3 regions of the Pectobacterium parvum genome follow, and region 3 is predicted to be linked to each of the others. Evidence: predicted binding sites of a transcription regulator. Region 3 holds the regulator's gene; each other region holds the start of a gene.
The links. The regulator PurR, encoded in region 3, represses purine synthesis genes. The targets are predictions, from matches to a motif close to CANGCAAACGTTTGCNTG.
Positions count from the first base shown of each region.

Region 1: a site for PurR is predicted at 4,424-4,441, ahead of LOZ86_RS04220 (NCS2 family permease). Genes of this name have one in related genera too.
Region 2: a site for PurR is predicted at 3,842-3,859, ahead of tusA (sulfurtransferase TusA). Genes of this name have one in related genera too.

Region 1 is NZ_CP087392.1:921,948-932,089, forward strand. It holds gene LOZ86_RS04195 (NCS1 family nucleobase:cation symporter-1) at 1-1,148, opposite strand, end outside; gene LOZ86_RS04200 (GntR family transcriptional regulator) at 1,300-2,022, shown strand; gene LOZ86_RS04205 (aspartate/glutamate racemase family protein) at 2,067-2,756, shown strand; gene puuE (allantoinase PuuE) at 2,771-3,730, shown strand; gene LOZ86_RS04215 (hypothetical protein) at 3,922-4,338, opposite strand; gene LOZ86_RS04220 (NCS2 family permease) at 4,678-6,033, shown strand; gene LOZ86_RS04225 (Na+/H+ antiporter) at 6,511-8,157, shown strand; gene LOZ86_RS04230 (response regulator transcription factor) at 8,471-9,181, shown strand; gene LOZ86_RS04235 (sensor histidine kinase) at 9,159-10,142, shown strand, end outside.
Region 2 is NZ_CP087392.1:88,776-98,917, reverse strand. It holds gene yhjD (inner membrane protein YhjD) at 1-909, opposite strand, end outside; gene LOZ86_RS00435 (MFS transporter) at 1,039-2,235, shown strand; gene LOZ86_RS00430 (DcrB family lipoprotein) at 2,277-2,843, opposite strand; gene LOZ86_RS00425 (7-cyano-7-deazaguanine/7-aminomethyl-7-deazaguanine transporter) at 3,031-3,708, opposite strand; gene tusA (sulfurtransferase TusA) at 3,925-4,170, shown strand; gene LOZ86_RS00415 (zinc/cadmium/mercury/lead-transporting ATPase) at 4,305-6,659, opposite strand; gene LOZ86_RS00410 (lysoplasmalogenase) at 6,897-7,526, opposite strand; gene LOZ86_RS00405 (DUF1820 family protein) at 7,718-8,038, shown strand; gene LOZ86_RS00400 (DUF2500 domain-containing protein) at 8,038-8,397, shown strand; gene LOZ86_RS00395 (DUF1145 family protein) at 8,401-8,676, opposite strand; gene rsmD (16S rRNA (guanine(966)-N(2))-methyltransferase) at 8,706-9,281, opposite strand; gene ftsY (signal recognition particle-docking protein FtsY) at 9,631-10,142, shown strand, end outside.
Region 3 is NZ_CP087392.1:2,657,238-2,667,379, reverse strand. It holds gene LOZ86_RS12040 (riboflavin synthase) at 1-367, shown strand, start outside; gene cfa (cyclopropane fatty acyl phospholipid synthase) at 464-1,615, opposite strand; gene purR (HTH-type transcriptional repressor PurR) at 1,821-2,846, opposite strand; gene cydH (cytochrome bd-I oxidase subunit CydH) at 3,236-3,325, shown strand; gene LOZ86_RS12020 (C40 family peptidase) at 3,435-4,286, opposite strand; gene LOZ86_RS12015 (Grx4 family monothiol glutaredoxin) at 4,630-4,980, shown strand; gene rnt (ribonuclease T) at 5,084-5,755, opposite strand; gene gloA (lactoylglutathione lyase) at 5,906-6,313, opposite strand; gene LOZ86_RS12000 (DUF1289 domain-containing protein) at 6,593-6,823, shown strand; gene slyA (transcriptional regulator SlyA) at 7,053-7,490, shown strand; gene LOZ86_RS11990 (outer membrane lipoprotein) at 7,646-8,113, opposite strand; gene anmK (anhydro-N-acetylmuramic acid kinase) at 8,461-9,573, shown strand; gene LOZ86_RS11980 (MliC family protein) at 9,671-9,988, shown strand; gene pdxH (pyridoxamine 5'-phosphate oxidase) at 10,096-10,142, shown strand, end outside.

The DNA.
Region 1 (10,142 bases), 1.7 Mb from region 3:
CCGAGTACGTCGAGCGTGTAGTGAATCAACTCTGGCGAGTTGAAGAGGTTCCACGGCGTGAGCAGTACGGAGCCGACAGCGGCGATCATTCCGCCCGTGCGGAAGCTGATACGCTGCGGTGAACAGTTGGAAAAATCAAACGCTGATGAGACGAAGTTAGCAACAATATTGATCCCGATGGTTGCGATAATCATGGTCAGCACGCCAAGCGCGACGGCAAAACCGCTGTCAATATGCGAGACGGTTTCAATCGGGTCGGTAATCATGCGGCCGAATAATGACTGTGTTCCCGAAACAATCACCACGGTGATAATAGAGAACAGCAGAAAATTGAACGGCAGACCCCAGCGGTTTCCTCGACGGATTTCCTGCATGCTTTTTCCGTAGCGAGAAAAGTCACCGAAGTTCAACAGCGGGCCGGAAAAGTAGGAAACAACCAGTGCAGTGGCGGTGAGCATTTGCCAAAGTTGCTCGCTGGTCGTGAGTGTTTTGCTGGTCAGCGTAAAAGAAATATTCTCCCATCCGGTCTGGTAAACAATCCAGATCGCGAGCGCCGTCATCACCACGTAAACCGCTGGGCCTGCAAAATCAATAAAGCGTTTAATCGCGTTCATGCCATGCCAGAAAACAAGGGCTTGCAGGAACCACATGATGCCAAAGCAGATCCATCCCAGTGCGGACAGGCCGAGCCAGTGGCTCTGTGTCAGTGGGGCGAGCGCAGGATAAAACTTCAGCAGAACTAGCATAAGTGCATGCGCGGCCAGATACGTCTGAATGCCGTACCAGGCAAAAGCGATGAGGCCACGAATGACGGCGGGAATATTGGCACCAAAGACACCGAATGCCTGACGGCAAATCACCGCATAAGGAACGCCGCTCATCTGGCTGGGTTTCGCGACCAAATTTGCGCAGACCTGCACAATACAGATGCCCACCAGCAGACACAGCAATACCTGCCAGCTTGCCAGCCCTAGCGCAAAAAAGCTCGCTGCAACCACGTATCCACCCATGCTGTGCACATCTGACATCCAGAATGAAAAGATGTTGTACCAAGACCAGGTTTGAGCACGTGTCGGTGCCAGATCCTCATTGCAGAGTTTGGGGCTGTACGCGTTGCTACCATTACCTGTAATCATTTTTTCTGGCATGGAATCTGCTCCTTTTACCCTAGTCGTGAAATGAATGACGTTATGTATGTAGAAAAGGAGCTGCATTAATCAGGCCAAAATTAATTTCTTGTATACGTGTTTTATGTTTTTTGTGTACGATTTAATAAGAATGTGACAACGAGAAAAGCGAATGAACTACACTTACGGACTGGGAAATGAGCAGTTTTTGCAGCAAAAAGATGATGTTATCTACCAGGCTCTGCTTAACGCTATCGTCGAACACCAATTACTGCCGGGCACAAAATTGCCGGAGGAAGCGCTAGCAGATGTGTTTGATGTGAGCAGAACGGGAATTAGAAAAGTCTTACAACGTCTTGCGATGGTGCAGATGGTGACGTTAACGCCCAAGCGTGGTGCGCAGGTATCGACACCCTCCGTTGAAGAAGCGCAGGAAATTTTCCAGACTCGCCGCTTTATTGAGTGTGCCAATCTGTCTGAAGTGGTGCTGCGCTGCCAGTCTCCTCATCTGGCGGCGTTAGATCGATTGATCGTGGCAGAGCAGCAGGCACATGCAGACCAAAACGGTGCGGAAGCGATCCGCCTGTCTGCCGCATTCCATATTCAACTCCAGGCGATCTCTGGCAATACCGTGCTAACGGGAATTGTGTCGCAACTGACGCTGCGCTCATCACTGGTTATCGCCGCCTATGGCACGCCGTGGCAGCAGGGGTGCCGATGCCACGATCATCACGATCTGCTGGCGTTACTACGGGATAAAAATGTCTCAGGGTTAGCGGAAGCGATGACGCAGCATTTTGATGACATTGTTGCCAGCCTGCGTTTTGACCGGGATGAAAACGTGGAGCCGGATTTCCGCCGACTGTTCGGCCATATTAAGGAGAAGCTCGCGTGAAACCTTGCATCATTCAGGTGATTAACCCCAATACCAGCCTCGCTATGACCGAAACGATCGGTGCTGCGGCGCGCGCCGTGGCATCGCCAGGAACGGAGATTGTCGCGGTGTGTCCTTCTCAGGGCGCACCGTCTATTGAGGGACATTTTGACGAAGCGATAGCCGCGATTGGCGTGTTGGAACAGGTGAAGCAGGGGAAAGCGCAGGGCGTTGACGGGCACATTATTGCCTGTTTCGGAGACCCTGGGCTGCTTGCTGCCCGGGAAGTCGCCAGTAAGCCGGTCATCGGCATTGCCGAAGCCGCCATGCATATGGCCACACTGGTGGCAACGCGCTTCTCAATTGTGACCACATTGCCTCGCACCGTCATCATCGCCCGCCATTTACTACAGCGCTATGGCTTTGAACATCACTGTGCTGCGCTGCACGCGATCGATTTGCCAGTGCTCGCGCTGGAGCAGGGTAGCGGGATCGCACAGAACAAGGTGCGTGAATATTGTATACAGTCTCTGCGTCAGGATGGTGTGGGTGCGATTGTGCTTGGGTGTGGTGGAATGGCCGATCTGGCGCAGGAACTGACGCAAGAACTGTCGATTCCGGTGATCGACGGCGTTAGCGCTGCCGTCAAGCTGATTGAGTCATTGTCGGCACTGGGATTGACGACCAGTAAGCAGGGCGATCTGGATTACCCAATTGCCAAGCCGCTGAGCGGTATGTTTAGTACGCTGCGTTAAAAAAGGGAAAGGATATGATCACAGCACCTGCTGCAACGATGTATGGCATTGAGAACGATTATCCGCGCGACCTTATCGGATATGCAGGGCAGCCCCCGCATGCCAACTGGCCCGAAAATGCACGCATTGCCGTGCAGTTTGTCTTGAACTACGAAGAAGGTGCGGAAAATAACGTCTTGCATGGTGACGCCGGATCCGAGCAGTTTCTGTCCGATATTATTGGTGCTGCGAGTTATGCCGATCGTCATATGTCGATGGATTCGCTGTATGAATATGGTCCGCGCGCCGGTTTTTGGCGTATCCATAACGAGTTTCAGCGTCGCGGGTTGCCGTTGACGGTATTCGGTGTGGCAATGGCATTAGCGCGTAATCCCGAGGTTGTCGAGGCGATCAAATCGGCTAATTATGATGTGGTCAGTCACGGCTGGCGCTGGATTCATTACCAACACATGGATATCGATACCGAACGTGAGCACATGCATAAAGCCATTGATGTACTGACGACGTTATTCGGTCAGGCTCCACTTGGCTGGTATACCGGTCGCGACAGCCCCAATACCCGCCAGTTGGTTGTCGATAATGGGAACTTTTGGTACGACAGCGACTACTACGGTGACGATCTGCCGTTCTGGATGACGGTCAAAAAAAATAATGGTGAGGTGCATCCGCATCTGATTGTGCCGTATACGCTGGATGCTAATGATATGCGGTTTGCCTCACCACAGGGATTTAACAGCGGCGATCAGTTCTTCACCTATCTGAAAGACAGTTTTGATGTGCTCTATGAGGAAGGGGAAACCGCACCTAAGATGCTATCTATCGGGATGCACTGTCGTTTGCTAGGACGGCCAGGCCGTTTTCGGGCGTTGCAGCGTTTTCTGGATTATATTCAACAGCATGAGCGAGTGTGGATTTGTCGTCGTCAGGATATCGCCGAGCATTGGCGTCAGCACCATCCGTATGTCGCGCCGTGAGGCATGCAGAATACCAGAAACAAAAATGGCTACCGGATGGCAGCCATTTTATGGTGGTTAACGTACTTAAGTACGATTAACGGAAGATAGCGTGGGGGTTAACACCGCGGTAGGTTTTGCCCAACGCTTTTAATATTTGATTGATTTTGCGGACAACGCGCATCTTTTTATCCCCCACGATTCTTAAATAATTATTGGTTGAAAGTACCAAAGTTGATGTTGATGTTTTCAAACATAGCGATGATTTTGTTCAGCAGTTTCATGGTCATTTCCTCGTTGTTAGTTGATTTGTTTTCTGTGATGCTGTTCACGTTTTTAAGAATACTCGCACTGATACGGGTGGTCAACTTTTTTGTGATGCGAATCACAAAAAAATGAACGATCAGTTTGTGAGGAGTAAACCACTGTTTTGATTTCCGTCTAAAAACCCTTTCTGCTTTTTCTTCATACTGAGCCGTTTTCAGCGAGTGGCCTGATTGAGCATTACCTGTACTGGCTGTGCGCTTCCTTATCGGACAGATGAAGTGAGATAGGTAAATTGTCTCGATTAGCAGTTGAAATAAGCGCAGGTGAAGCGGGATAATCACGCGCTTCACATTGCCTGACACCGTCTTATCCAGCTTGTTTTAGTTCAGCCTGTTTTTGATACAGCAGTGTCTTGATATAGCAACGTTTTCCAGCTTTGCATCCCGCGAGTTAATCGTTTGCGTGCGGGCTATACCCTAAATAATTCGAGTTGCAGGAAGGCGGCAAGAGAGGGAATCCCGATGAGCTTACTTGAGTAAGTGATTCGGGTGACTGAACGCAGCCAACGCACGTGCAGCTTGAAGAATGACGGATATATACGGTTCATGCCGCACCAGCAATGTTGGTGCGCTCGCGGAGCAAGGCCGCGGTAACCGTCAGAATCGATCTTAAATAATAATGGCATTTCAGGGGATACCACCATGTCAAACACCACCCGTCAGGCAGGCTCGCAAGGCACGCTTGATGCTTTTTTCAAAATCACACAGCGCGGTAGTAACGTGCGTCAGGAAGTATTAGCGGGCCTGACGACGTTTCTGGCGATGGTTTACTCCGTGATCGTGGTTCCGAGTATGCTGGGCAAGGCTGGCTTCCCGCCTACCGCCGTGTTCGTTGCAACCTGTCTGGTTGCCGGTCTGGGGTCGCTGCTGTTGGGATTGTGGGCCAATCTGCCAATGGCGATTGGTTGTGCGATTTCGCTGACGGCGTTCACCGCGTTCAGTCTGGTGCTGGGACAACAAATCAGCATTCCTGTTGCGCTGGGAGCGATCTTCCTGATGGGTGTGCTGTTCACCATCATTTCCGTCACGGGCATCCGTTCTTGGATCTTGCGCAACCTGCCGATGTGCGTGGCGCATGGCACAGGGATTGGTATTGGTCTGTTCCTGCTGATTATTGCCGCCAACGGTGTCGGTCTGGTGGTAAAAAACCCGATTGACGGTCTGCCGGTCGCGCTGGGTGATTTCACCTCTTTCCCCGTCATTATGTCCCTGCTGGGGCTGGCAGCAACTATCGGTTTAGAGAAACGTCGCGTACCGGGCGGTATTCTGCTGGTTATCATCGTGATCTCTATTCTGGGGCTGATTTTTGACCCGAATGTAAAATACGCGGGCTTCTTTGCGTTGCCGAGCCTGACAGCGGCTGACGGTTCGTCGCTGATCTTCAGTCTGGATATCATGGGCGCATTGCAGCCGATGGTTCTGCCGAGCGTGCTGGCGCTGGTGATGACCGCTGTGTTCGATGCCACAGGGACGATCCGTGCTGTCGCCGGACAGGCGAATCTGTTGGATAAAGACGGGCAAATCATCAACGGTGGTAAAGCCCTGACCGCAGACTCCGTGAGCAGCATTTTCTCCAGTCTGGTCGGAACGTCTCCGGCAGCGGTTTACATCGAATCCGCAGCGGGTACGGCAGCCGGTGGTAAAACGGGCTTAACGGCAACTGTTGTCGGTGTGCTGTTCCTGCTGCTGCTGTTTGTGTCTCCGTTAGCATATCTGGTGCCTGGCTATGCCACTGCACCTGCGCTGATGTACGTCGGCCTGCTGATGTTGGGCAACGTCTCCAAACTGAACTTTGATGACTTCGTCGATGCCATGTCCGGTTTGGTATGTGCCGTATTCATCGTGCTGACCTGTAACATCGTGACCGGTATCATGCTGGGCTTTGGTGCGCTGGTATTAGGCCGCATCTTCTCTGGCGAATGGCGTAAACTGAACATTGGCACCGTGGTGATCGCTGTCGCGCTGGTGGTGTTCTACGCTGGCGGCTGGGCGCTGTAATCCTTTCCAACAGACCTTCTGGCGCCGTCCAGAAGGTCTGTCATTCCTCGTATTTCCTTCTTCTTTCCCTTCCTTAGCATTTCTCACGCCAAACGCGATTTTATGTGCCCTTTTATTGGCTTTAGGTTGATGTAACTTGTGTGATAATCAGTAAAGTAATTATCCGTCATACTTCAAGCCGCACGTGCGTTGGCAATACTCGGCTCATCGCTGAGCCTCGCCCTGACGGGCCGCCGCAAGCGGCGTTCAAATTGGCTAAGCCAATTTGTCCTCGCTCACCCCAGTCACTTACTGGTGTAAGCTTCTGGGGATTCGCTGTGTCGCCGCCTTCTTGCAACTTGAATTATTTAGGATAAAACCTCTCTTCTCCACCCAGAAATCCATTTTCATACCGAGCTAAATGCGTTAAATATGGAAGAGCAGTTTGCTCGCTAACAGGCAGAATTTTTTTGATTTAGGAGTACGTCTAAGGAAAGCATGGAAATATTTTTTACGATTCTTATTTTGACCCTGGTGGTATCCCTGTCTGGGGTCGTTACCCGCATTTTACCTTTTCAAATCCCTCTGCCTTTAATGCAAATCGCGCTTGGTGCCATCCTTGCCTGGCCCCAGTTTGGTTTGCACGTTGATTTCAATCCCGAGCTGTTTATGGTGCTCTTCATTCCGCCGCTGCTGTTTGCCGACGGTTGGAAAACGCCGACGCGTGAGTTCCTGAAGCACGGTCGAGAAATTATTGGTCTGGCACTGGTTCTGGTGCTGATTACCGTGGTGGGTATCGGCTATTTCATCTACTGGATGGTGCCGGGCATGCCGCTGATTGCGGCCTTCGCGCTGGCCGCCGTGCTGTCGCCAACGGATGCCGTCGCGCTGTCTGGCATCGTCGGTGAAGATCGTATTCCGAAAAAGCTGATGGGCATTTTGCAGGGCGAAGCGTTGATGAACGATGCGTCCGGTCTGGTGTCACTGAAATTTGCTGTCGCGATTGCGATGGGCACGATGGTGTTTACGGTTTCCGGTGCGACGCTGGAATTCATGCAGGTTGCACTGGGTGGGCTGCTGGCGGGCGTCGGCGTGACCTGGCTATTCGGTAAATCGCTGCGCGCTATCAGCCGCTGGAGCGGTGATGATGCCGCAACGCAGATCGTACTGCTGTTGCTGTTACCCTTCGCGTCGTATCTGATTGCCGAACACATCGGCGTGTCGGGCATTTTGGCTGCGGTGGCGGCGGGGATGACCATCGGGCAGTCGGGCGTGATTCGTAGCGCGCCGCTGACGATGCGGCTGCGTGCGAACGGCGTGTGGTCGATGTTGGAATTCGTGTTTAACGGCATGGTGTTTATCATGCTGGGTCTGCAATTGCCGGACATTCTGGAAACCTCGGTGACGCAGGCTGAATTGGATCCAACAGTTGAAACCTGGATGCTGTTTACCGATATCGTGATTATCTATGGTGCTCTGCTGCTGCTGCGTTTCTGCTGGCTGTGGGTGATGAAAAGATACAGCATGCACATCCAGAAAAAGCGTCCGATGATCTTTGCCGAATTTTCCACGCGCGAGCTGTGGATCGCGTCCTTTGCCGGCGTGCGCGGGGCGATTACGCTGGCGGGTGTGCTATCTATTCCGCTGCTGCTGACGGACGGCACCGCGTTCCCATCTCGCTATCAGCTGGTATTCATCGCCACGGGCGTTATCTTGTTTTCTCTGCTGTGTGGCGTGCTGGCGTTGCCGTTTCTGCTGCGCGGTGTGGTGGTCGCGGACAAGGCCGCGCATGCCAAAGAAATCCGCATGGCGCGTATGGCAGTGGCAGAAGTGGCGATCAAAAGTATGCACAAAATGGAGGAGCGTCTGGCCGCCGATCGAGAGGAAAACATTGATGAGCAGGTGCTGAAAGAAGTCAGCGCACGCGTCATTGGCAATCTGCGTCGACGGCTCATTGATAAAGACGATCCTGAAAATGGCTTGCTGATTGAGAATCTGGAGCGGCGTTTTCGCCTGACTGCGCTGAATTCCGAACGTGCGGAGCTGTATCACCTGCGTGCCACGCAGCAAATCAGCAATGAGACATTACAAAAAATGCTGCGCGACCTCGACCTGATGGAAGCGCTTCTGATCGAAAATGAGTAAGACGCGGTGAGGCGATCCCCGTTACCGCGTTGATTTCTTTCTCTTCTCTTTCTTTCCCCTGCATCCCCATGGCGTAAGCGATGGGGATGTTTTTTATGCGTCCAGTCTAAGAACGACGTCAGGCGATTGTAAACTGCTTGTCACTAAATGATAATGATTGTTATTATCCGTAGGACTTTTCTTAGAAGCAAAAAACGGCCCGCACGGTATCAACATCGTGTGGGGTGAATGGCTGTTTGAAGGACCAGATAAAAATAAACGGACATTAACCCTGAATTAATTAGGTAATAAGCCACGTTTATAGGGGAAAATTATGCGTGTATTAGTGGTTGATGATGATTCTGTGCTGTGCCATTGGCTGGGGTCTAAATTACATTCCCACGGCCATTCTTGCCGAATGGTGCACGATGGCGCACACGCATTAAAAGCAATCAAGGATGAAGTTTATGATGTCGTTCTGTTGGACAGAATGTTACCCATCATGGATGGATTTACGGTATTACGTGAATTACAAGGCTCACGTCATCCGCCTATTATGCTGCTCTCGGCGCTGGATCGTGATGTCGATCGGGTGAGGGGGTTGGAGCTTGGTGCGGAAGATTATCTCGGCAAGCCTTTTAATTTTAATGAGCTTAGATTACGTCTGGATATTATGGCGCGGCGCGGTAAACGCCATGTTGATAATCCTTCCATGCTGAGCTTTGAAGATCTGCAACTTGACCGTATGCAGCGCGTTGCATGGCGCGGCGGCAAGCGTATCGATTTGACCGATAAAGAAATCAAGTTACTGATTATATTAATGGAAAACCCGGGTCAGGCGATTACGCGTACGATGCTGTTAGAGCGCGTATGGGGCTACAATTTTGATCCGCAGACCAATCTGATCGACGTTCATATGTCAAAACTGCGGGCAAAAATTGATAAAGGATTCCCGCGTCCATTAATTAAAACGCTGAGAGCGATGGGCTACGCATTAGGCGCGGTAGATAAGGACAAAACCGATGTTGGCAGCCACGCTGAATAAAATAAAAATAAAGAAGCTTGGGCAGCGCTGGCAGGTAAAAATAAAACACTGGCAATTACTGGGGGCAAGCCAATACCCTGGCTTTTTATGCACCTCTAATTTTCGCCAGGCAATAACCATTGTTTTTCTGTTCTTATTGATGATGCTGATGTGTATTGTCGGCTTCAGTTCATTAAGTGAAACGCTGATTAGAACGCATGTCCGCGAAGTTATTCTGGGTAATATTTACGATTACTCGATGCAGTCGCGTTTAACGAATGCTGATAGCCTGATTACGCAATTACGGCAGGATAATCGAGCGAAAGGGGATGAATTACCGCTGTTTTTGGTAATGGATAAACACGGTGATATTTTGTATCACAATCATCTTCTAAAAACGCATCCTTTACCCCCCCATTCTGCAAACTCGCACCCTCTGGAAATGCGGCAGCATACCGATTGCCAGATGGATGTCAGCTGTCTTAAAGCCGAAATTTCCAGCCCTGACGATCCCAATCTGATCGGTTTGTCCGTGATGTTGGATGACGGTGGCGTACTGTTTACCGCTTACAACATTCGACCCATGTTAGAACGGGTGAGGACAATCCCGCTTGTGGCGGGGGCCGGACTGTTTGTCGTACTGCTTTTCTGCCTGTTTGTCAGCCGTCATTTCAGTTTACGCCGCTTGCGCAGCGTGGAGAAAATCCGCGCGGCGCTGCATCGCTACAGCAGCGGTGAGCAACAGGTGCGTATGCCGCTGTCGCCTTACGATGATGATTTTGACAGCCTGAGTGCCGATATTAACCAGAATCTGGAACGGATTGAGCGCTTGATGGAGCAGGTGCGCAGCACCTCCAGCCATGTCGCGCATGAACTACGTACGCCGCTGACGCATCTGCAAAATCGCTTGTTCAACCTGACGGAGCGGGCAGGGCTGGATAACGATATTCGTGATGAATTGAATCTGGCGGTGGGCGAGGTG
Region 2 (10,142 bases), 2.1 Mb from region 3:
GAAGAAATAGAAGAACGCCATCAGGCCAATGACCGAACCGAACGCGGCACCGGAAGGCGAGCTGGCCAATTTAGGCAGCGCGACGGTCATCGCGAATTTGATGACTTCAAAGCCCACGGCGGCGATCAGCGTGCCGCGAAAGAGCGCGTTGCGTTTGGGTTTATGGCGCGGTAAAACGAAAAATATCCACAGGAATAACAGATAGTTGGCGAAGATGGAGATTGACAGGGCAATCAGCGTCAACGCGGGGCGCAGCCACTCGATGCCATCTAGCCCCAGCGCGGTCACAATCATGTTTTGCGCGGTACCAGCAACGGAGGTCAGGAAAAGCGTGATGATAAGCGCAATGACCAGGCCGGTCAGCGACAGGAAATCCCGCGTGTACTGAAAGTAAATCTTCTCTTCATCTTTCGGGTTCCGTTCCCACACGTCGCGCGACTGGGCGCGAATCGCCTCACGCAGGTTTCCCATCCAACTGATGCCAGAATAAAGTGCGATCAGCAAACCGGTAATCCCCACGGTAGTACGCTGCTGCACGGCGGTGTTAACGGTACTTTTCAGCGTATTGGCCAGATTAGGATCGCTGATACTGTTGACGATACGGTTAATCAGCCCCGTCAGCAGATCGGGGTTAGAAGCCAGCACGAAACCCACGGCGGCAAAAGACACCATGAGAATCGGGATTAGCGACAGAAAGGAAAAATAGGTAATGGCCGCGCCAAACTGGTTGCCCATCCGATCGTTGAAACGTTCGCCCGCGCGAATCAGGTGCGCCACGCTGGGGATCGCCTGAATACGTGCGACCAGACGCTTGCTCTTGCCCAGAAACGAGAGAGGTTTCTGTGGTGATTTATCCCCTTCTGGGGTTGACGATGTTGACTGGCGATCCGGGTCTGCCGGTACAGGCATTGCGTTTCTCCTGTGTTCGGGATTAGTTTAGTAGCATAAGGTTGATTATAACCAACAATATAAGAATGTTACTTTTCGATGTTTTTCTGAACGTACGTCATACACGGACGTTAAGCGAGTGAATTTTCCATGCCAACACCTTCCCCCTCCGAACCGGCGCTGAGCGGTCTGCGCCTTAATCTGCGCATCGTTTCGATTGTGGCGTTCAACTTCGCCAGCTATCTGAATATCGGCCTGCCGTTGGCGGTGCTGCCGGGATATGTGCACGATCATCTCGGCTACAGTGCATTCTGGGCTGGGTTGGTGATCAGCCTGCAATACTTTTCCACGCTAGTAAGCCGTCCGCATGCGGGCCGCAGCGCCGACGAAAAAGGACCGAAGAAAATCGTCGTCTGGGGGCTGGCTGGCGTCATGCTGAGCGGGGTGTTTTATCTGATGGCCGCCTTTAGCGACGCCTCGCCTGCCATCACGCTGCTGCTACTGTGCATCGGGCGTGTGGTGCTGGGTGCCGGACAGAGCTTTGCCGGTACAGGCGCGACGCTCTGGGGCGTCGGCGTGGTCGGTTCCCGACACATTGGGCGCGTGATTTCATGGAATGGCATTGCCACCTATGGCGCGATGGCGATTGGTGCACCGCTCGGCGTCTGGCTCAACCATATCGGTGGGCTAAAGCTGCTCTCCGTATGCATTATCCTGATCGCAGCCGTGGCGATTGTTCTCGCGCTGCCGCGCCCCGCGGTGCAGGTCGCGCCGGGGAAAAAGATTCCCTTCCGCGAAGTGCTGGGGAAAGTCTGGGTTTACGGCATTATTCTGGCGATCGCCTCTGCGGGTTTTGGTGTGATCGCCACCTTCATCACGCTGTTTTATGCGGATCGGAACTGGGAAGGTGCGGCGCTGACGCTAACCATTTTCAGCGTTGCCTTTGTCGGTGCACGGCTGGTGTTTCCTAACAGTATTCAGCGGTTTGGCGGACTGCGCGTGGCAATAGCGTGCTTCGTGGTTGAAATCGTCGGGTTATTGCTGGTCTGGGGGGCGACGCAGCCGCTGATGGCGGAAGTCGGTGCGTTTCTCGCGGGGGCGGGGTTCTCTCTGGTGTTCCCGGCATTAGGCGTTGTCGCCGTTAAGGCGGTATCACCGCAGAATCAGGGCAGTGCACTGGCAACCTATACGATATTTCTCGATTTATCGCTGGGCATCGTCGGGCCGGTGGCGGGCGTGCTGATGGCTTATACCGGTATCGCCTCTATTTATCTGGCGGCGGCGCTGCTGGGGCTAGGCGGCTTAGCGCTGACGTGGCGACTGACCCAGCGCACAGCCATCGAATAACAGTAGCCACCTTGGTGGCTACTGTTATTCGATAACGATGATTACTTCAGCTTCAGAGTGTGGATGATGCCTTCTGCTTCGCTCTGTGCCTGTTGCTGATTGTTGGCTGGCAGCGTGATCTGCAAGGTCAGCAGCTGGTTTTCCACTTTACCCAGCACGACAGAGGAATAAGCCTGCTGTCCGCTGCTAGTGATAATGCTGTCGAGCTGTTGCAGCTTCTTGCCGTCAACGTCGATGGTCTTGTTGGTGACGACCTGGAGGTTGGCGTCACGCGTGCGCTGTTGATCTTCCAGACGCTGTGTCAGCACGGTTAACTCTTCCGTAGTGTTGTCGCCCAGAATCACGATGACCGCTTTCTGTCCATTGTCATTGGCGTAAACGTGCATGTTGTTCGCCTGCGTGCCGACTTTACCGCTTTGATCACGCATATCGGCCGGCAGGGTAAACGCCACCTTGCCACCCATTAATTCAATGTTCTGGCTCGCGGCAGCTTCTGCGGCAGGTTTATCTTGTGCGCCCGATTTTGCAGCGTCATCCGTTTTGCCATCACAGGCAGCAAGCAGGCCGACAAGCAAGCCGACACCGAGGTATTTGATTACATTCGACATGGGATCCCTTTCTCTCGTTTTTGAAACAGATAATCGTTTTAAACAGGTAATAACAGTATGGCACCCTATTCAGATAGCAAAAACAAGCATTTTGTTGTTGCAAACCGTTGTTAGTACCTGCGTTATTTTTACAAAACGATGAGTGACTGTGGGGGAAAAGGCGGCGCAGATGGCCGCCCGATTGGCATTAATGGTGGCTGCTGACGGAGTGATAGTCGGGTGTGCCTTTCTGCTCGCTCAGACGTTTGAGCACCATGTTCAGCATGACGCCGTACATCGGCAGGAAAAATGCCAGGCTGATCAGCAGCTTGAAGGCATAATCCACCATCGCGATTTCAACCCAGTTTGCCGCCATGAAGGCATCGGTGCTGCGGTAAAACGCGATGAAGAAAAAGGCCAGCGTATCGCTGAAATTACCAAACACGGTCGACACCGCCGGCGCAACCCACCACGCGCGTTTCTGGCGCAGGCGGTTGAAGACGTGAACATCCAGAATCTGACCAAGAACATAAGCCATGAAGCTGGCGCAGGCGATACGCGCCACGACGATATTTATCTGACTTAATGCCTCGAACGACTGCCACGATCCCTGATAAAACAGGCACGACACCAGATAGGAAATCACCAGCGCAGGCACCATCACGGTCAGAATAATACGACGCGCCAGCGGCGCACCGAAAACCCGTACCGTCAGGTCAGTTGCCAGAAAAATAAACGGAAAGGTAAACGCGCCCCAGGTGGTATGAAAACCGAAAATCAATACCGGAAGCTGGACCAGATAATTACTCGACGTAATGATCAGGACATGGAACAACGATAGCCAGATCAGCGCCGTAAGCCGCTGCTGGGGAGTAAAACGATACATGATGTGACCTTTTTGGTTATTGGGGTTAGGGAACCCAAGAGATAACGTGCAGATTTATGCTGCAACGCGGCGGCATAATACGCAATTGCTTCGTTAATGCAATGTGTTTTGCCAGGAAAAGATGGTTGTTTTCTGCGCAAACGTTGTCGTCGCTTGCGTCGGGAAATCCTCAGCGTAAACTAAGGCGGTTTTTTGATTCCTGTACTGAGAACGTTGATGACCGATCCATTTACCAACCCGGATAAAACCCTTGATGCACAGGGACTGCGCTGCCCTGAGCCTGTAATGATGGTGCGTAAGACCGTACGCCAGATGGAAACCGGGCAAACGCTGCTGATTATTGCCGACGATCCTGCCACAACCCGCGATATTCCCGGTTTTTGTGTGTTCATGGAGCATGAGCTTCTGTCACAGGAGACCGAACAACTTCCCTATCGGTATCTGCTGCGCAAAGGCCAATAATACTCAGTGCGTTATATCGTTCGTTGACGTGTGTGATTAGGAGAAACACGGGGATGAGGTTCCCGTAGGGAGGCCTCGCCCCGTGGTCGCTCCGTGTATCTCGATCCTTCAATTCACAGCCAGCAACGGTAATATCAGTCCTGTTTTCTCAATAGCCGCAGCGCGTTGGCGGTGACTAGCGCGGTTGCGCCGGAATCCGCCAGTACCGCCAGCCACAGTCCGGTAATGCCCAGAATGCTGGTGACCAGAAAGACGGCTTTCAGCCCCAGCGCGATGGCAATGTTCTGGCGAATATTGTGCTGCGTCGCCCGCGACAGGCTAATCATCGCTGCCAGCCCGGTCAGGCGGCTGTGCGTTAAGGCTGCATCGGCCGTTTCCAGCGCCACATCCGTACCGCTTCCCATCGCAATTCCGATCGTTGCGGCTTTCATCGCTGGTGCGTCGTTGATGCCGTCGCCAACCATCGCCACGGGATGCTGCTGACTCAATTCGCTGACCGCCGTGACCTTATCGGCAGGGAGCAGGCTGGCGCGGTAATCGATCCCTAATGTCGCCGCAATCGCTGCTGCTGCGCGGGGATTATCACCCGTGAGCATGACGCCACGAATCCCCAACTGCTGCAAAGCATCCAGCGCTTCACGCGCATCGTGGCGTAGCGTATCGCTCAACGCCAGCACGCCGAGCAGGTTATCGTCCTCTTGCACCACCACGACGGTTTTCCCTTCGTTTTCCAGCGCCTCAACCCGTTGCAACCAGTCGGCATCAAGCAGATCGGGCGCGACGCGAGTCGGCGCGCTGACCTGAATCCGCTTGCCGCTTATCGTGCCTTCCACGCCGACTCCTGCCAGCGCTTTGCGGTTTTCCGCCATTGGCAGGAACGTGCTGCTGGAGCGCGCATGCTGGACGATGGCTTTGGCAAGCGGATGGTGTGAGCCGGATTCCACGGCGGCGGTGCGCGTCAGCAGCGCCGTTGCGCTAACGCCAGCGGCGGGCAATACGTCCGTCACCTGCGGCTTGCCTTCCGTCAGCGTGCCCGTTTTATCGAATGCGATAGTCTTGATGCTGCCCAGCGATTCCAGCGCTGCACCGCCTTTAATCAGCGCCCCACGACGCGTTGCGGCGGCCAGCCCGGACGTAATCGCCGCAGGGGTTGAGATCACCAGCGCACACGGACAGCCAATTAACAGCAGCGTCAGGCCGCGATAAATCCACTCTTGCCACGGCTGCGCCAGCAGCAACGGCGGTACCAGAATCACCAGCAGCGACAGCAGCATGATGGCTGGCGTGTAGTAACGGCTGAACTTATCGAGGAAGCGCTCTATCGGCGCACGGCGCTCTTCCGCTTCTTCTATCAGTTGCAGAATGCGGTCGATAGCGCTGTTGCCCGGCTGTGACACCACGCGCAGTTGCACGACCCGATCGACGCACAGGCTGCCTGCGGCAATTTTCTCACTCGGAGTACGCTCAACGGGAACCGATTCACCGGTCAGGGCGCTTTCATCAAAGCTGGCGTCGCTGTTCAAGAGCTCGGCATCGGCGGGGAGTCGTCCACCTGGCGCGACTTCAATCACGTCACCGGGAACCAGACTGGCAACGGGAACGAGGCGTCGCTGCCCGTTGCCGACGACCGTGGCATCTTCGGGAAGCAGCGCCATCAGCGCCGTTACGCCCCGTCGTGCGCGGTTTGCCGCGTAAGATTCCAGATGTTCGCCCAACATAAACAGCAGCAGGATGACGGTGGCTTCGGTGGTGGCGCCAATCAAGAGCGCCCCGATGGAAGCCACGCTCATCAGCGTTTCAATCGCGAAGGGCGTGCCCGTGCGAATGAGCTGCACCGTTTTCTTCAGTATCGGAATCAGCCCGACAATCGTGGTCGCGATAAACGCGATCTGCCCGCCGCGCTCGCTTAGCAGGGAAAGTCCCCAGCTTGCAGCAGCCAGCAGAGTGAAAAGTATTAAGAAACCATATTCATGTACGAAGCGACGTACGGTCGACGTGTCGGGTGGAGCGAGAGGGAGTGCGGTGTCCTGCAAGGTGAAACCCGCTTGCTGAACGGCATGTTGAACCTGAAGTCGAATATCGGTGTTGGCATCAACAACCAATTTTTCGGTGGCGAACAGCACTTTGGCCTGTTCAATTCCGGTGAGATTTTTTACTGCATTTTCGATTTTACGTGCGCAGCTGGGACAATCCATCCCGCTGATTTTCCAACTGAAACGCTGGTGGGATCGGGGCCTGTCGCTGTCTCCGCCGTCGGGGTCATCTGAATCCGCGCTACCGCCGCTGTCTGACGACGACTGATCTGTGCCACTCGCGCTCTGCACTACGGCGTCAGACGTGTGTTTGGTTGAACAGCAACTGTGGTCGGCGTGATTTGAATGCTGCGTGTGCTCGTTGCAGCAGCTTTTGGCGCTGCGTGGCGCGTGATGAACGCTGTTATTGCAGCAGGCTGATTTCTCAGTGCTGTGGTTATGTTGATGAGAGTGCATATCTTCCTCCATTGTTGAACCAATCCCATTAGGGCTATTTCATTTGCCATTTTGAACCTGGGCAGTGCTCGAAATCCTCACGTACTACTGTACGCTCCGGTTTCTGCGCGCTGTCCGAGTCCAAACTGGCTGCACCAATAACGCCTACTGGAATAGTTTCTTAGTGATTACGATTCTCATCAGGAACTTTACACCGCCGCTCAATGCTTAGCCAGATTTTCGTGAGTGCCGCGAACGTCAGAAATAGAGGGAGCGAACGATCAGGAAATGGCCGCCAAAATAGCCCGCTGCCACAATCGCCTGATGGGCGCGGAACGGAAAACGGTAATGGTGAATCAGCCAGGCCGCATGGGCGATAAATAGCAGTACGGTGCCCGTCAGCAGGGAGAAATTCGCGTTTGTCCCCAGCGCAAAATACCGCTCGCCAGCAATCCAGACCATCAGCGCCGTCATGATGATAAATGCGCAGGCGGGCCAGCGCTGTGCTTCCAGCCGTCCCCAGATAATAGCGATCAGGATCGCGGCCAGAATGACGAGCATTAATGCCAGCGGCCAGAAGAACGTGAGTGAAATTTGTCCGGTAAAAAAGCTAATGGTGTACAGAAGATGTGAGAGAAAATAGGCACCAAATGCGTAAAGCAGGCGCTGAGTTGGCAGCAACAGCAGGGTGTCTGCGACCAGCGTTGCCAGCAGCCCCAGCACAATCAGATAGCCCGGCACGCCAAGCAGTGGCGTCTGCCAAGCCAGAGCCAGCAGCAGTAGCATCGTGACCGGTTTGAATAACCAACGTTGCCACGTTGGACCACGGTAGCTGGCGTCCACATACAACCAACCAGAAAAAAGCACAGCAATAAATGACCAAAGCATAGCGTGTCCTTTTTGTGTTTTTGTTTGTGTCAGGATAAAAATAAGCCGTTCTTTGTTCAGTGTAGGGGATTGTGGGGAAGTTAAACAACACGAGGTGAGACGGATGCGACTTCTGTGAGCTTCATGTTATGTTATCGCCTGTTTTTATTGTAGATGGGCGCCGTGAAGTCTAGAAGGGAGCATTGTGTTGAATGAGTAATGAATCCGCGCTTTATCGTATTCAATTTATAAATAACGGTAAGAATTACCAGCTTTACGTGCGTGAGTTGGTGCAGAGCAGCCTATTCGGTTTTATTGAAATTGCCGACTTCGTGTTTGATAGCCAGTCTACGGTGTTGGTTGACCCGTCAACCGAGAAATTGAAAACGGAATTCTCCGGCGTTAGCCGCAGTTTTATTCCTCTACAGGCGATCATTCGCATCGATGCCGTGACGGAAAAAGGCAGCGCCCGCATTTCTGATTTAGGCAATAACGTTACCGCGTTCCCTTATCTTCCCGGCAAGAAACCCTGATGAGTGACTTTCCCTGGCTGTTGGCCTTGGCCGTCGGTGCGATTGTGGTGCTGGCGGCGCGGCAATATCGACGCCAACGCCAGCGGGAAGCGCAGAATGACGCGGCTCCGCTGCGGATCGTGGCCGCCGAGGTGAAACACAAACGCGAATTTCCCCGTAGCCGTCGACGGGCGCACGAACATCAGGTGATGGTTGTAGAGGATATGCTTTATGAGGTCACGTTCAGGCCGATTACCGGCGGCGCGATCATCACGTTGCGCCTTGAGAACGCGGATTATCACCAGCTTGATACTGGCATTCAGGGGTCGTTGCAGCTAAAGGGCACACGCTTTATCCGCTTTGTGCCCCAGCAGAAGTAGCGATTACGACTTCGGTGGCTTAGGCTGCTTTTTCTGCCACGCCAGCAGTTCAAACACGCCAAAAAGGAAAATGCGTGCCTGAAGTGCGCGGTTCAGCGCGGGGCTGTCTTTCGGCTGGCTGGATTTTAACAGCAGCAGTTGAAAACCATGCATCAGGATCATAAACACCATCGCCACGGTCATGAAGATATTCAACGGCTTAGGGAATGGCTGAATCAGGTTAAGCAACAAAAATCCCCACACGCCCAGCATCAATAGCCTGCCAAGGTTAATCAAAATCATCTCTTACCCTTACGTTGCTGCGAAGATCATTGACGAATGTATAAACGGTAGGCGACCTGACCCGCAATTTTCTCACGGTGCAGTTGCCAATTCTCCGGGATAGTCAACTGCGCATTTTCCGCCTCGGTTTCCACGTAAATCCACGCGTCGGGTGCCAGCCAACCCTGTTGTTCCAGCAGGGCAAGCGTGTTGTTCAGCAGTTCTTTGCGAAACGGTGGATCGAGAAACACGACGTCAAACGGCGTGCCTGGCTTCGCCAGCCAGCTCAGGGCATCAGTATTGACCACCTCGGCGTTTTCCGCCCGAAGCAATGCCAGATTTTGCGTTAACTGCTGCGCGACTGCACGCTCCATCTCCAATAATGTGGCGTGTGCAGCATAACGGGATAAGGCTTCCAGCCCGAGCGCGCCGCTGCCGGCAAAGCAGTCTAGACAGCGTGCCTGCTGAATGACGGGAGCCAGCCAGTTAAACAGCGTTTCCCGCACGCGATCGGTGGTGGGACGTAAACCGGGGCTATCAGGAACCGGAAGTTTTCTGCCGCGCCATTGACCACCGATAATTCGGATTTGTCCGGCGGCTGACGATGCATTTTTTTTAGCCATAGCTCACAGGGTTATTGTTGTGCCGCATCATCGTGGTGTGGATACGGGCAGGAAATTTCTGGCGCTATTCTAGCGGCGGTTACGTGTAGAGGGAATGTTAAGATGGACGTTAAGGCGCTTAACTCAAAATTTTGTGCTGTCTGCGGGCTTTCGATAACGTGCGGTGTTTGACACACTTCGTTACGGACATTGCCTTTCGTTACGAAGATTGTCGGCAGCACCGAGAATTGTCTGTCATTGCCCCCGTTGGCTGCGTGTTGCTGTCGGCAGGAAAGTGTTAAACTTGTTGTTTAAATATGATTTTCATTGATTGATTCGCTGCGGTGAGCAGCGTGGAGCGCGATCGCACATGTCAAAAGAAAAGAAGCGCGGTTTTTTTTCCTGGCTGGGATTAGGGAAACAGGAAGAAAAACAACAAGAGCAACCGCAAGAGCAGCCTGTTGTTCAAGATAAGCCGACTGTTCAAGAGAAGATTATTGTTGAAGAACAGCCGTCAGCGGCGGAGTCGGATGCTGCTGCATCGGCTCACCAGACCGTTGAGCACGCGCCGGAGCCGGTAGAGAAACCGCTGCCGGAAGCGTCTGTTGTTGAAGAAAACATAAAGGTTGAAGCGGAAGCGCTGATCCAACCGGTCGCCGAGCGTGACGTTACCGCAGCGGCTGACGAACCGGCCGTCGTTGTGCCAGAAGCCAATGTTTCTGAGCCTATTGCCTCTGAACCTGTCGCGTCTGCCCCCATTATTTCCGCAACCGACGATCGTGACGCGATCGACCATGACGTTCTCGATCGGGATGTCGTCGATCCGATCGTGCAGACTGAGATCTCCGAAAGTGCGACGGTGGTTGATGCAGAGCCGGACGT
Region 3 (10,142 bases):
CGGTGACGAGATCGGTGGGCACGTCATGTCGGGCCACATCATGTGTACCGCGGAAGTGGTTAAGATTCAGGTTTCAGAGAATAACCATCAGATTTGGTTCCGCCTTGCAGATGAAGCGCTGATGAAATACGTGCTACATAAAGGCTTCGTTGGAATTGACGGTATCAGCCTGACGGTGGGAGAAGTGACCCGTGGACGTTTCTGCGTGCATTTAATTCCAGAAACGCTGAACCGCACCACGCTGGGACAGAAGCGTCTGGGAAACCGCATTAATATCGAAATCGATCCGCAGACACAGGCCGTGGTCGATACGGTCGAGCGCGTGTTGGCTAGCAAGCAGGCGAGCGATCTCGGCAAGGAAGAGTAATTCTACGTTGCACATTCTGGTAAACCGGACGGCGTTTCTACCGTCCGGTTTTCTCTTTTCTGTCAGCACACGATTTTCTGTCAACACACAATGCTGTTAGCGCGCAACGCGCAATCCACCTTCGACCCCATCCGTGCTGAACACGACCTGCCAGAGCTGAAGGTTTCTTGCTCTGAAAGCCCCTGCACAAAAGTTAAGATAGTAGCTGAACATCCGGCGGAAGCGGGCCGTATAGCGTGTGGAAAGCGGTGGCCAGTTCTGCTGAAAGCGAGCGTGCCAGGCCATTAATGTACGATCGTAATCAGCACCGAAATTGTGCCAGTCTTCCATTACCAAATAAGGCTCACTCGCCTGTGCAATATGCTGTATGGAGGGAATACAGCCGTTGGGGAATATGTATTTATGAATCCAGGGATCGATGTGCGGGTTAGTCTTATTGGCCCCGATGGTATGTAGCAGAAACAGCCCGTCGGGTTTTAGATTACGCAGAACGACGCGGAAGTAGTTGTCATAGTTGCGCGGCCCGACGTGTTCAAACATGCCAACTGACACCACGCGATCGAATTGCCGCTCGAGATCGCGATAATCCTGCAATTCAATGATGACGTTCAGATCCTGACAACGTCGCTGTGCCAACATCTGCTGTTCTCTGGAAATAGTGACGCCGTAAACTGACACGCCGTAGTGGCGTGCCGCGAACTCGGCAAGCCCGCCCCAACCACAGCCGATATCCAACAGCGTCATTCCTGATTTTAGCTGGAGCTTTTCGCAGATCATGGTGAGTTTATCTTCCTGCGCCTGTTCCAGCGTTTGCGCCTGTTTCCAATAAGCGCAGGAGTATTGCATGTAAGGATCTAGCATCAGGGTAAAGAGATCATTACCTAAATCGTAATGCGCTTTACCGACAACCTGAGCGCGTCGGCGGGATTGCAAATTCGTGATGCGGGAGAGGGCAACGCGCGTCAGGTTGTGGAGGCGGCGGGGCAGTTGAGTATCCAGCCCTGCGCGCAGAACGCGATGGGAAAACATATCCAGCCGTTCACACTCCCACCATTCGTCCATGTAGCTTTCTCCCAGCCCCAGCGATCCCTCACGCAGGATACGCTTAAAGAAATTGGGGTTGGTCACGCGGATGTCAAAAGGGCGAGTGCCGTTGATGGTGATATTCGCGGCGGCCAGCATGCCCTGCACGATGTGGAACCAAGGCGCGGTATCAGGATCCCATTCTTCTGTATAAGGTAAACCCATCATGTCTCCTTAACTTTTCACATGCAAAAGTATCGTAAAACACACCAGGACAACACTTATCGCAGCCGAGGTATCGGCTGTCACCAGAGAAAATGAAACACGGTATTAAATTTAGAACTGCTTCAGCCAGCATACAAGAGAATTGGCTGAAGCAGAGAGGGGAAGCAGCAGGAATAAGAAAATCGTCTGTACAGAATGGCTACGGCTAGCGGCGATAGTCGAGGTAGGGGCCGTCTGCAACCGAGCGGCGCTCAATCAGCGTCGGATGCACTTCAATGACGTGCGCATCTTCCCGCTTACTAGTAATGCGATCCAGTAGCATAGCGAACGCAGATTGACCCAGACGCTCCTTTGGCTGATGGATGGTGGTCAGCGCAGGCGTAAAGAAACGCGCGTGGCGCACGTTGTCATAACCGATCACCGAAATATCCTGCGGTACGCGCAGACCCAGTTCATCTGCCGCACAGATAGCCCCCATCGCCATGATATCGCCACCGCAGAATACGGCTGTAGGTCGCTGTTTCTGTGCGAGGATCTGATGCATGGCTTTGTAGCCGGATTCCGGTTCAAAATCACCCCGAACCACCCATTCGTCACGCACGGTGATGTCGGCTTCCTTCAATGCTTTCAAAAAGCCGAGGTAGCGTCCGCTGCCGGTGTTGCGTTCTTGAGTACCGGGGATGGCGCCGATATCTCGGTGGCCACGTTCAATCAGGTAACGACCTGCCATATAACCGCCTTCAAAGGCGTTATCGATAATCGTATCGGTAAAATCGCTGTGCATCTGTCCCCAGTCCATCACGACCATCGGAATGCTGCGATAGTCTTCCAGCATACCTAATAACTCGGGCGGATATTCGGCACACATCACCAACAGGCCGTCGACGCGTTTTTGCGCCAACATGGAAAGATAGGCGCGCTGCTTGCCGATGTCGTTATGCGAATTACACAGCACCAGCGTGTAGCCTTTGGCGTAGCAGCTGTTTTCAACGGCTTCAATGATCTCGGCGAAATAGGGGGCTTCGCTGGAAGTGGCCAGCAAGCCGATAGATTTAGTGTGATTAACTTTGAGGCTGCGGGCGACGGCGCTGGGTGAATAGTGCAATTCTTTGATTGCTGCCCTGACGGCTGCCTTAGTCTCTTCGGCGACGAAACGTGTTTTATTGATCACGTGCGATACGGTTGTGGTGGAAACGCCAGCACGTTTTGCCACATCTTTAATCGTTGCCATCTAAAAATGACTCCTGAACTTACCTGTTACAGACGTAAGTATATTGTTAATCGTTTGCCTACGTTTAATGTTCTTCTTCTAAGCTAAAAAACAGGATTTCAGAAGGAGAATGCCGAATGTTATACCGAAGGGATCTGGGTTGACGTTTTTCGACTGATACGCAGCGCTTTCATAAACAGCGGATTGTGTCCGATTTATCATGAAAGTGAAAGGGCTAATTTATACTATTAGTGATGCATTCGTCCGAGATTTTTCGCTACAATTATGAAAGAATCGTAATAACCCTATTATTTGTAGCTTTAACTACCTAAGCGGGTTCGGCTGTGAATGGTGGTGTCTTTTCAGATGAAGCTTTCAGATAAAATTTGTTCGTTAATAAGGAGTAATTTATGGATACAGATCTGAAGATGTCTTTGCTAACAACCGTTGGCTCGTTGGCTGTGATCATCGCGTTTAGTTTTATTGCGGTGATGAACTAACCGAAGGGTGCCTCTGGGCGGGTTAGATATTCAGACACGTTGATGATGCCATAACGTGTCTGGATCGTTTTCTTCACATTGCTTTTCTTTACTACGTACAACCTGTCTCTTAACGAATCGTCTGCGGCGTCACCACGCGACGTGCGCCAACGTAGTGCTCCTGCCAATAATCTTCACTCAGCTTGCTGATACGAATATCTGAGCCTGTACGCGGCGACTGAATAAATTTCCCTTCACCCAGATAAACCCCGACGTGATCGGCTGCGCCACGATTATTGATGCGGAAGAAGACCAGATCGCCACTTTCCAGCTCACTCTTTTTAATCGGAGCAGCATCACGCAGGTGATACATTTCGTTTGCGGTGCGTGGAATTTGGATCTTAACGACATCTTTGTAGGCGTAATAAACCAGTCCGCTACAGTCGAATCCGGTAAAAGGAGAGGAGCCGCCCCAGTGGTAAGGTTTGCCTATCTGACTCATCAACTTATTCATTGCGGTCGTTTTGGCATGCTGATAGCGTTTTTTATGCGCAGCGCTTAGCGCCATTCCTTTTTCTGTCGGCGCTGGATTTTTATCCGCTTTCCCCTTGAGTGCGGTCTTCTTCAGTCCGGTTTTGACTCTGGCTTGGGCGGTTGTTTGCTTCTCTTCTTCAGGCTTCAGCTTTTTAAGATTTTTTTTCACTAGCGCGGGCGTGCTGCTTTGCGTTCGTGACGGCTTTTTCTCTGTCACTTTGCTCGCGGTGCGGGATTTGGTTTTATTGCTGACGGCGGTAGATTCTGGTTTTTTGCTTTTGATCGGCGTCGGGGATTTAGCATTACCCTTTGTTTGGCGGCTTTTCTTATTCGTTTCTGCCACGGCGCTTTTCTTCGGCGCAGAATGCGGGGTATGCGGCGCAGCCTGAACGATGTTCAGGGATAGATTATTGAAAAATAATATAAAAAGAGTAATAAATAAGCGCATATTAACAGTGACCGAACATAATCCTTAACTCGCTCAATCCTCACAGTATTCCTGAAAACGGCGTCATAAAAAAGTGGGCACGGTCGCTTTATTCATACAGAATAGTGAAAAAACGTTAATAGTTATTTTTTCGATTGATTTATCAGCGTTTTCTGGCGCTGATTTCATCAATGACGAAGGCCTTCAGGAAAAAAAATAACCCTACAAAAAATGGCGTTTTTTTGTAGCTAGTGGCATCGGTACAATATCACTGAGTCAATGTCGCTGTCGTAGCACCTCTGACGGCGGCTCATGGCTAGCGTTTTGGACGTTAGCCATCCTATAGAATTAAGGAAGCAAGAAGATGACGACACCGACAATTGAAAAAATTCAGCGCCAAATTGCTGAAAACCCGATTCTGCTGTACATGAAAGGCTCCCCGAAATTGCCAAGCTGCGGCTTTTCTGCACAGACGGTTCAGGCGTTATCTGCCTGTGGCGAACGTTTTGCGTATGTTGATATTTTGCAGAACCCAGACATTCGTGCTGAACTGCCGAAATACGCAAACTGGCCGACATTCCCACAGCTGTGGGTTGACGGTGAGCTGGTTGGCGGTTGTGATATCGTGGTAGAAATGTTTCAGCGCGGTGAACTGCAACCGCTGATCAAAGAAACGGCAGATAAATATAAAGCGCAGCAGGCCGATCAAGAGTAATGCTTTCGTCTGGCGTAATGACGATGTCAAATGTTGTTACGAGGCGAGCGTAAATTCTTCCAACGGGTGCCTTTATGGCACCCGTTTTTTGATCTCAGCCTTTTCAGTCTTTGGCTGACGCGTCTTCCAGCGAATTTTCTTCCAGTGCAATCGGCCATCCGCCCAGACGTTTCCAGCGGTTAACCAACTCACAGAACAGCAATGCGGTCTGGTTGGTGTCATACAGCGCAGAGTGTGCCTGGCTGGAATCAAACGCGATACCGGCGGTAATACAAGCTTTAGCAAGAACCGTTTGGCCTAACACCAGCCCGCTAAGTGCTGCGGTATCGAAAGTGGCGAAAGGATGGAACGGATTACGTTTCAGGCTACAGCGCTCGGCTGCTGCGGCCATAAAGCTATGATCGAATGTGGCATTATGCGCCACGATAATCGCGCGGTTACAGCCTTGATCTTTGATCCCTTTACGCACGACTTTGAAAATTTCATGCAGCGCATCATATTCGCTCACCGCGCCACGCAGTGGGTTGGTGGGGTCAATGCCATTAAACGCTAGTGCAGCGGGTTCCAGAATCGCACCCTCAAATGGCTCGACATGAAAATGTAGTGTTTCATCTGGCTGTAACCAACCGTCTTGATCCATTTTTAATGTTACCGCCGCAACTTCCAGCAAGGCATCGGTTTTCGCATTAAATCCGGCGGTTTCAACATCGATCACTACCGGGTAAAACCCACGAAAACGGCCGCTCAGGGCGTTCAGATCACTTTTATCAGCCATTTTTCTCTTAATTGTTAGCAAAACGCAGCGCGCATTATTGCAAATTTTGGCCGGAGATGCAGCATGCCCGTTGCTGTTTCAAAAGGCGGAGATAGCAGAAAAAGGGAGGGAGAACAGGTGCCGATGCAGCACCTGTAGAATGCGGGGGGATTAGTGACCGATGCCGTTACCGGCGTGGGCGTTCTCGATCAATTCGATTTTATAACCGTCTGGATCTTCGATGAACGCGATCACGGTAGTACCGCCTTTGACCGGGCCCGCTTCGCGCGTTACATTGCCACCCGCTTTGCGGATACGCTCACAAGTTGCGGCAACATCGTCAACGCCCAGCGCGATATGACCGTAGGCGTTGCCCAAATCATAGCTGTCGACGCCCCAGTTGTAGGTCAGTTCGATAACTGCACCTTCGCTCTCTTCAGTATAACCGACGAAAGCTAACGTGTATTTGTATTCGGTATTCTCGCTGGTACGCAGCACGCGCATTCCCAAAATTTGGGTATAGAAATCAATAGAGCGTTGTAAATCGGCAACACGCAGCATGGTATGAAGTAAACGCATAGTATCCTCGTTAAAAAGCGCAACGTATAAGAAAGTATAGCGTTGTGGCGCTATCGAGTCTAAGCCATTCGGATGATGCTAAAAATGCGGCACTGCGATAAGGTTTGTGTTAAAACGTATTGTAAGAAAGGATTAATGGTGTACTGGGTTGATATAGACGCGCCTTATGTGTAAAAAATAGCCAGTGGTTACAATTATTATTTACGTGGTTGTCTATTTAGGCTTGCCAGCACTAAAGAATGAGGTTTCAATAAAGAGAATTTTAGCGGGGGGATAAGGGTGCCAGAGCAACTTGAACTCTTTGCTATCCTTAACCCATGTCGTGGTATTTGTCAGACCGATGAACGCGGAGGTTGCTTTCGTAACCGTAATGAACGTTTCAGCTGGGATAAAATGAGTGATATGCAGAAACAGAATATACTGCGCCTGTGCCAGCAGAGAATGAAACGGTTACAGCATTCGGATAGAGCTGATATACCTGCAGAATTTAGTCAGCTACCGTTTTTTTAGATGTTTTTTTAAGCTTTTTATTTACGCGGGAATTCTCTTAAGAAATGCTGATATGTTCGCTTAAATGAAATAAACGGGAGAGCATTTTTAAAAGTTATCTATTTGATAATAGCTGCCTTCCGCGAAGGATATATTTCATACAATAATAAAACCATTTTGTATTTTTTATAAATCAGAGTTGATTGCCATCCAGGGATATAATTTAGCGTGCTAACAATAAGGAAAGATGATGGAACTGCCATTAGGATCTGATTTAGCTCGTCTTGTGCGTGTATGGCGTGCACTGGTCGATCATCGTTTAAAACCGCTCGAACTCACCCAAACGCATTGGGTTACGTTGCATAATATATACCATTTGCCACCAGGACAGTCGCAAATTCAACTGGCTAAAGCGATAGGTATTGAACAACCTTCATTGGTTCGAACGCTGGATCAGCTTGAAGAAAAAGGGTTAATTACTCGCCACGTTTGTGAGCACGATCGCCGAGCAAAACGTATTATGTTGACTGAATCAGCCGAGCCGATCATACAGGCTGTCACTGATGTAATTAGTCATACACGTAATGAAGTATTATTTGGAATTACGTCTGAGCAGGTTGATGAATTAGCGCTGTTGGTTGCACGTCTTGAGAAAAATATATTGGCATTGCATGAAAGCCAAGCGTAGCTGGATTGGATGGGGCTATTTGACGCATAGAGAGAATTAGATTCCAGTAATTTGAATTATGGCGAATATATCGATATCTATTATTGGTCATTCATTCTGGGAGTTGATTATTCGTTGTGACGATCGCCGCAGAGAGTGGCGATCGTCACACAGCATCAGCGTGGGGAAACGGTGATGCTGCGACCATTGCTGGCTATAGCAACGCGTTGACCCGTGCTGAATTTAGTGTCGCCTTGTTTTTGTACTACCATAATGGTACTGCCGTCATCGCGACGGATTTCCAGTTCTACACCCTGTGTGCGGTTCAGTGCGCTCGTTGCGCTTTGACCCGCTACCCCACCCGCTACTGCACCGGCTGCTGTCGCCAGACTACGACCAGTACCACCGCCAACCGTATTGCCCAAGAAACCTCCCAGTACGGCGCCGCCTAGCGCACCGATCACGTTAGAATCTTCTCCCGCTTGAATTTGAACTGGGCGCATAGAAACAATCGTACCGTAGGTCACGGTCTGCACTTGTTTAGCTTCAGACGCACTGTAAACATCACCTGAAAGTGTACTGGTATTAGCACAACCAGCCAGCGTGATACCTGCAAGGGTAACCACAAGTAAACGCTTCATCATATATAAACTCCTTAATAGCGAATATGTCGGGCTGGCTCAGCCAGAGCCGACGCAGTGTTATACCCATAAATTATGGTCTGGCTCAGTGTAGCATGCCACTCTTTTTACTCTTTTTTTCAGAATTAATAGTGTGCTTAAATTGCGCATAAACAGAAGAGTAAATAGTACGAGAAAGGGCTTTTTTTGTAGCAAGTTTTATCAAAAAACCTCATCCGGTTAAAACCTAGCTCGTGTGGCAAAAATACAAAAAATTTAATAATTCAGCGTGTTAACGTGCTATTTTTATTCTCGACGTAACGGTTGTTATCGGTGTTCTCTTTTTATCCCACAGGGGCAAAGGCTACATAATGAGATCAGGCAGATATATTGGCGTAATGTCCGGCACCAGCCTGGATGGTGTGGATGTTGTGCTAGCCGCGATTGACGAACATACGGTTGCTCAGCAGGCCAGCTACTGTCACCCGATACCGCAGGATATCAAGATGGCCATCCTGGGGATGTGTCAGGGGCAGGCGGTGACGCTGTCGGCGCTGGGGCAGTTGGATACGCGTCTGGGCATCTTGTTTGCCGAAGCGGTGCTGACGCTGCTTAAAGAGACGGAATTGAGGGCTCAGGATATTACCGCGATTGGTTGCCACGGGCAGACGGTCTGGCATGAGCCCACGGGCGATGCGCCTTGTACGTTGCAGATCGGCGATAATAACCGCGTTGCTGCCTTGACTGGCATCACGACCGTAGGGGATTTTCGCCGCCGCGATTTGGCTTATGGCGGGCAGGGCGCGCCGCTGGTGCCATCGTTCCACCATGCGTTGCTATTGCATCCTGTCGAACGACGTATCGTACTCAACATCGGTGGCATCGCCAATCTGTCGCTGTTGGTGCCGGGTGCGCCCGTGCGTGGTTACGACACGGGTCCCGGAAATATGCTGCTGGATGCTTGGATCTGGCGGCACTGCGCGCAGCCGTATGATAAAGATGCCGTGTGGGCGATGAGCGGTCAGGTGAATCCGCTATTGCTACGTCGAATGCTGAGCGATCCTTATTTTGCGTTACGGGCACCGAAAAGCACTGGGCGTGAGTATTTCAATCTGGGCTGGCTGGAAAGAATGCTGGCTGGCCTGCCGCCGATCGCGCCGCAGGATGTTCAGGCGACGCTGGCTGAGTTAACGGTTGTGAGCATTGCTGAACAGGCGCTATTGGTTGGTGGATGCGAACGCTTACTGGTTTGTGGCGGTGGCGCGCGTAATCCGCTCATCATGGCGCGTCTCTCGGCGCTGCTGCCGGGTATCGAAGTCAGCCCGACGGATGAGTGCGGCGTGAGTGGCGATGATATGGAAGCGCTGGCGTTTGCTTGGCTGGCTTCTCGCACGCTATCAGGGCTGCCGGGCAATCTGCCGTCCGTCACGGGGGCGAGTCAGGAAACGGTGTTAGGCGCGATTTATCCGGTTAACGCGGATTAATCAGATTTTGCCGAGAGGTTCATGGTTATCCTCTTGTTAAACTTAAATGAGCGGCAGCGCCAGTTGCCGCCATCGACAAGAATGACAGGGGAAAAAAATGAAACGATTACTGACAGGGACAGCGTTGATTCTGCTGAGCGGATGCAGCTATTTTAGTCATAAACAGACGGTGGAAACGCTGCACTATCAATGCGGCACAATGCCGCTAACCGTGACGCTACAGCAGGGCGGTGAAGCGACTCCACAGGTGAGTTTCCTGCTGGACGGTGAACGTCTCACGCTCCCCCAAGTGGTGTCCGCTTCTGGTGTCAGATACAGCAATGACACCTACACATTCTGGAGCAAAGGCGATCGTGCATTTATCCAGCGGGGTGAACGAGTTATCATAGACGACTGCGTGTTGGCTCCGATGTAACTGACGCCGCATGCTAGTGGTGTCGCTGCTGATTGCGATTTTTCGGGTACGGGAGCAAAATGGGATTTTCGCCCGCTTCTGGCCCGACATTGCGACAGCAGGATATTATGACTCAGGAACGCTCCCCTTCTGACGGTTCTCCTCTTATTCAACC